DNA from 2 places in the Ruminococcus sp. RTP21198st1_G1_RTP21198_201120 genome. Region 2 is predicted to be linked to the other one. Evidence: predicted binding sites of a transcription regulator. Region 2 holds the regulator's gene; the other holds the start of a gene.

Region 1 (3,403 bases), on a different contig from region 2:
TTTGAAAGACGAACTGTCTTTACCTTGTCAGCGATAGCTTCCTGCATGAAAGTGAACATATCCTTGTTCTCTTCGTCAAGCTTTTTAGCCTCTTCCTTTTCTTCCTCTGTGTCAAGGTCGAGATCAGCGTCGCTTATGGACTTGAAAGGCTTGCCGTCATAGTTTATCATCACCTTGATAGCGAACTCGTCAACGTCCTGTGTAAAGTAAAGAACTTCATAGCCCTTATCCTTGATCTTTTCAAGCTGAGGGAGCATTTCGATCCTTTCCTTTGTTTCGCCGCAGGCATAGTAGATCTCTTTCTGATCTTCTTTCATTCTTGAAACATACTCTTTGAGTGTAACGTTCTTGCCGTCAAATGAGGACGGGAACATAAGGAGATCTTTCAGAGTTTCGTTTGCAGCGCCGTATGACTGATAAATGCCAAACTTGAACTGAAGCCCGAATACGCTGTAGAACTTCTCATACTTCTCACGATCGTTTTTCAGAAGCTTTGCAAGCTCGTTCTTTATGGACTTTTCAAGGTTCTTTGCGATTATCTTGAGCTGTCTGTCCTGCTGTAAAAGCTCACGGGAGATGTTCAGTGAGAGATCCTCAGAGTCAACAACACCCTTTACAAAGCTGAACCAGTCAGGAAGCAGGTCTGCACACTTTTCCATTATCATTACACCGCTTGAATAAAGCTGGAGTCCCTTTTCATAGTCCTTTGAGTAATAGTCAAAAGGCGCACGGGCAGGTATATAAAGCAGTGCGTCATATGTGGCAACGCCCTCGTTCTTTGAATGGATATGTGCAACAGGTGGCTCATAGTCGCCGAACTTCTCCATATAGAAGTTGTTGTAATCCTCGTCCTTTAGCTCGCTCTTGTTCTTCTTCCAGATAGGGGTCATGCTGTTAAGGGTTTCGATAGCCTTGTGTACCTCAGGCTCTTTACCCTCCTCATTATAATGAGTATGCTCGACTTCCATTCTGATAGGGAATCTGATGTAGTCAGAATATTTCTTTACAAGTGACTGTATCTGATACTGATCAAGATATGTTGAATACTTCTCGTCATCAGTATCGTCCTTGAGTTTAAGTGTGATAGTTGTGCCGACGCCGTCAGGCTTGTCACACTCTTCTATTGTGTAGCCCTCAACACCGTCAGATGTCCACTTGTAAGCCTGATCGCTGCCAAAAGCCTTTGTTACAACGGTAACTTCCTTTGCTACCATAAAAGTAGAATAGAAGCCTACACCGAACTGACCGATGATATCAACATCATCCCCAAGGTCATTGTCTTTCTTGAAAGCGAACGAGCCTGAGTTTGCGATAGTACCAAGGTTGTTTTCAAGATCTTCCTCAGTCATACCGATGCCGTTATCAGAAACTGTAAGCGTTCTGTTTTCCTTGTCGATAGCGATATTGATAGCGAAGTCGCTCTTTTTCATTCCCACAGAAGTGTCTGTCAGGGACTTGAAATACAGCTTATCAATAGCGTCGCTTGCATTTGAGATTATCTCTCTGAGAAAAATCTCCTTATGAGTGTAGATCGAATTGATCATCATATCAAGCAGTCTTTTGGATTCTGCCTTAAATTCTTTTGTCTGCATAAAATCTCGACCTTTCCTTAATAATATTTTACTTTCTTTGAATACTGTTCCATATAATTAGCACTCTATCTATTTGAGTGCTAATTATATTATACAACAAGGTTGATAAAATGCAATAGTTATCACAAAATTTCTCTTATTTATTTACAAATCCATAACATTTCATCACATACCTGACAAAATACCATTTGCAAAAGCACCATGTTGTGTGTTATAATATATAGATAAGACCGAACAAGGGAGGAATAATATTTGACTACCAAAAAGTCTGTTTCTCTGCTGACCCCTGAAAAACAGCAGGAAAAGAAACTTCTTACTATAGATTGCGTGAAAATTTCACTTCTGCTCATTTTATACAACCTGCTAAACAGGATATTCGCAGTGTTATTCTTTTACGTTGCATACACTTACCACTCAGGAAAATTCACTCTTAGCTACTCGGCAGTTCTCAGCTATCTGAAAAAGCAGACCGCTTTTATAAGTTCAACTACTTTTTCCATGACGGCAAATTTGTTTATCACTCTTATGAGCGTGCTTGTTTTTGGGATAGTTTTTGCTATACTTTTCCGAAAACGAGAATCAAGCTTCATAAAGCCGAAAAAAGGCACGGCAGTAAAAGGGTTAAAATGGTTTTCAGCCTGCTTTGTGATAAACATTCTGCTGTCACAGCTCATATCTATCCTCACGGGTATACTTGGTCAAAACGGAGTGACAGTTCCCACAAGCGATTTTTCCATTCATCAGCCCTCTGCCATTGCAGTAATAGTGCAGTTCTCATACGTTGTGATAATAGCCCCTATCGTGGAGGAATTTATCTACCGTGGAGCGATCCTCACGGCTCTAAGCCCATACGGAAGGGGTGCGGCGGTGCTTTTCTCAGCGCTTGCATTCGGACTTATGCATGGAAATATTCCTCAGGCGGCTTCGGCATTCGGCACAGGACTTGTTTACGCTATTATCGCCGCAAAGTGCGGCTCGATACTGCCAACAGTTATAATACACTGTCTAAACAATCTGCTTGCAAACTTCTCGTCCATATCTGATGCGATAGGACTTGAACACTATGAAACATTCATGAGCGTTGCTGAGATAGTCATAGGTCTGGTGGGCTTTATGGTTCTTTTCACAAGCCTTAAAAAGCTTATCATTGATGACAGCAAAAACGTGCTTACACCGAAAGAATGTCGCAGATACGTCTTTACAAACCCTGCCACTATAGTATATATGCTCTGCCTTATCATACCGATAATAAAGAGTCTTGTCCAAGCAAACAGCTAAAAATCACAAACAAAAAAACGGGTGACTGCCAATAACAAATTGACAGCCACCCGATATTTTTTATCCAAAAAGCCTATTAATAAGCCTTGCCCCAAAGCACCATATGCTTCGCAGGCTTTCCACAGCATACGCAGGTATCTGCTATCTCTTCCTGCTCGAACGGGATACATCTTGAACCTACTCCTGTGAGTTCCTTTACCTTATCCTCGCAAGCTTCATCGCCGCACCACATTGCCTTAACAAAGCCGTCGCCCTTTTCCTCAAGAGCCTTTGTTATCTCGTCAAGTGTCTTGCAAACATAGGTACGTCTTTCTCTGTTTTCAAGTGCCTTCGCATAAAGGCCATCATGAACAGCCTGAAGTCTTTCATTTACAGTTTCAACAAGCTCACCAAGCTTGCAGAATACCTTTTCTCTGTTGTGTCTTGTAACAAGCACACACTGATCGTTCTCAATATCCTTTGGACCAATTTCAAGTCTTACAGGAACGCCCTTCATCTCATACTGTGCAAACTTCCAGCCAGGTGACTGCTCT
Region 2 (3,403 bases):
GTCCTTTCAAAATTTACTTAATTTATATCAAGACCTTAAGTCCCGATGTCTTTGTTTATGGGTTTGCTACTATTACCATTGCGTGTCTTATTACCTTGCCGCCTATGGTGTAGCCGTTTTGAAGCACCTGCGCCACAATATTTTCACCCAGGTCAGGGTCGTCAACTGTGCTGACCGCCGTTGCAACGTTCGGGTCAAATTCCTTGCCCGCAAGCTCCATGACCTCAACGTTGAGTTTTTTCAGAGCGTCGCTGAACTGATTGAAGATCATTTCAACACCCTGTTTATAAACTGCGTCCTGAGTTTCTGTGCCTAACGCTCTTTCAAAGTTATCAAACACCGGCAGGAAGCCGTTTATCACATTTCCCTTTGCTGTGTCTGTAAGCTCCAGTCTTTCCTTTGCGCTTCTTTTTCTGAAGTTATCATATTCAGCCATAAGTCTGAGATACTTGTCATTTGCTTCGGCAAGCTCTTTTTTCAGCTTTTCTGTTTCGCTCTCCTCCGCCTTTTTCTCTGTATCCTCAGTGGCATTTTCTGCGGTATCCGCCGCTTCTTTCACTTCTTCGCTTTCAGCAGAGGTGTTTTCCTCTTTTTCAAGCTCGGTGTCCTTTTCAGTTTCCTTACTCAATTTACGCCGCCTGCCTTTCTTTTTATTCGTTTTCGTCATCTTCTTTGTTTTGCTCTTGTGGCTTTTCGGATATCATTTCCGATATCTTTCCTGTGAAATACTCGAGATATGGGATAAACTTCGCATAGTCGAGCCTCATAGGACCTATAAGCCCCAGCGCACCTGCTGTTTTGCCGTCCTTTGAGAACGGAGCTGTTATAATAGAGGAGTTGTGGATAACAAACCCGTCACGCTCAGGGGAGAACATAACGTGAAGCCCTGAGAACGTTTCGTCAATAAATCCTTTAAGCTCCTTCTGATTATCGAGAAAGCTTATTATCTCATTTTGGTTGAAGTCCTTGCAGGTGAGAAGATTACTCTGACCTTTGATAGACACGCTGCTCATTTCCTTTGTCATCTTCATTATCTCGGAAACAAGCGGTGAAAGGGTCATCATGTACGTTCCCATTGCTTCTGTGAGCTTTTCAAGATAAGCGTCCGAAAGACTGTCGATAGGCACGCCGTTGAGATTTTCCTTTACGAAGTTATCAAAAAACTCAAGCTGATCCTGACTGAGGTCGAACTCCAATCGGCAAACCTTATTCTTAATAGAGCCGTTGGACGTTATCATCAAAATAACGTACATTCTCTTTCCTGTAGGTATTACCTCTACCTTTGAGATAAGCGAGAACTTTGGCGTTGCGTTTGCGACCACCGCCGCACATTTCGTAAGATCCGCCAATGCCATTGAAGCCTTGTTCACAAGGTCTTCCTCTGTGACATATTCCTGCGGTATCATTGAATCCAGCATCTTCTTTTCATTTGCTGTAAGCTGGTTTTGTTCCATGAGCTGGTCAACATAAAGCCTGTAGCCTTTATATGTTGGTATTCTGCCTGCGGAGGTGTGTGGCTGTTCGAGATAGCCTTGCTTCTCAAGCTCTGCCATTTCATTTCTTATGGTCGCTGAGGACGCTTTGACGTGAGCCATTATCGCCTTTGAGCCTACAGGCTCGCCAGTTACGATATATTCATTGACTACCGCTGAAAGTATTTTCAGCTTGCGGTCGTCCATTTGCTCACCACCCGTTCTTCTTGTTAGCACTTATTGTATTTAAGTGTTAGCACTCTTTCTTCTCGAGTGCTAAGTATAGTTTATACCCTTTTGACGATTTTGTCAAGGGGTTTAAGACTATTTTTCTCACAAATTTTAAAAATATTTGAATTTCTTTTCCGTCATATTGCACAACACTTTGCTGAAAATGCAAAAAAGCGGGCAGACCGCAGTGGTCTGTCCGCCCGATGTTGGAAAAAGATCAGATAAAATTATTCTTTTGTATAAGCAGAAAGATCAGGAACAGTAAGCAGGCTGTCGTCTGCTTCGCCTATGGAATCTACAGTGAAGTAAACTGCGCTTGATTCGTCAGCACCCTCTGGGAGCAGAACTACCTGCTTAAGGTCATATGTAGCGCCGTCAAAGCCGTAAACTATCTGACCCTCACCGCCTGAAACACTGCTGTCGAGGTTATAATACTCGTGAACAACGTTTGTTGTTGTGTCAATATATGCGTGGTCAAAATCGAGTGTCGCACCGAAAAGTATGTCGGCTGACTTCCACTGATTTCCGTCGTCGTCCTCGATACTGTAGGTGGTCGTGCCTTCTGAAACGTTGTAAAGCTTTCCGTCGCCAGGGCAAACTGTGTATGACTTCATGCCCTGAACTGTGAGTGCCTGATAAGCCTTGCCGTCCTTTATGCAGATAGTATACTTTGTGCCGTTGTTTGACATCTGACCTGTAAGGTTCGCAAGATAGTTGCCCTCATACTTGTCTTTCATCTGCTCGAAAGCTCTGAAATCACCGTCAACGTCATAATCTGTTGTGCCTGCGTTTGCGGAAGTGCTGTCAGCTGTGCTTTCGTCTGCTGTGCTTTCAGCAGGAGCGGCAGACTCTGCGGCAGCCGTTGTTGTAGTAGTTGTTTCAGCCTTTGAAGAGCTTGCAGTATCGTTCCCAGTGCAGCCTGCCATTGCTGTACACATTGCCAAAGCTGCAATAATAGTTACCATTTTCTTGTTCATAATATTTTGCCTCCGAAAAATGACAAGAATCACTCGGCTGACTCAGCGCCTGACTCAACATCGAGTTCAGCGTCATAAGGGATATCTTCAGTGTCCTTATCGAAAGACTGTTCTGTCCAACTGTCAAAATCGTCAGGGAGCTTGACTTCAACGTTTTCAGTTGTGAATGAGTTTATTGTAACAGTAGTCGTTGAGCCGTCAGAGATAGTTTCTATCTTAACAATATCCTTTGTGTCAGCATTGAAGTAATACTTGAATGTTGTTGTGAAAGAATAATCGTCAGAATCGCTTGTGTCGAGAGTTACGCCTGATTCAAGCTCCATATCAGGATCTTCTGTGCTTTCAAAAGTTTCGCAGATAAGACCGTCGTCAGTTGTTTCAGAGCTTATGAACTTGTAGCTGTCGTTAATGCCGTAGCCTATCTCGCTCTTGAAGTCGTCGATAGATTCTTCCATATCAACAGTGTAATACGTTTTTGACTCGCTGTCAAGTGTGTACATAACTCCGTCGATATTATAGATGTCCATATCCACGCCCATAAAGTTCATTTTCATGTGCATATTGCCGCCTGCTATCTCAACAACAGCTGATGAATTGTCATATTCGCTTGCCACTGTCATGTCGATAGCAAGGCTCTCGCCCTGTATCTTCTTTGTATACTGCGCTGTGAGAGTATCCTCGAGATCTGTGGCTGTGCCTGCTTCTGAAGCAGTTGACTCGTCA

The links. The regulator HrcA, encoded in region 2, represses chaperone genes, less so after heat shock. The targets are predictions, from matches to a motif close to TGTTAGCACTCNNNNNNNNNGAGTGCTAACA.
Region 1: a site for HrcA is predicted at 1,648-1,678, ahead of htpG (molecular chaperone HtpG). Genes of this name have one in related genera too.

What each region holds. Positions count from the first base shown of each region.
Region 1 covers NZ_JBCOMH010000017.1:51,210-54,612, forward strand. The annotation lists gene htpG (molecular chaperone HtpG) at 1-1,592, opposite strand, end outside; gene AB5627_RS11450 (lysostaphin resistance A-like protein) at 1,845-2,870, shown strand; gene proS (proline--tRNA ligase) at 2,947-3,403, opposite strand, start outside.
Region 2 covers NZ_JBCOMH010000010.1:55,543-58,945, reverse strand. The annotation lists gene grpE (nucleotide exchange factor GrpE) at 56-628, opposite strand; gene hrcA (heat-inducible transcriptional repressor HrcA) at 651-1,679, opposite strand; gene AB5627_RS07970 (hypothetical protein) at 1,931-2,680, opposite strand; gene AB5627_RS07965 (hypothetical protein) at 2,710-3,403, opposite strand, start outside.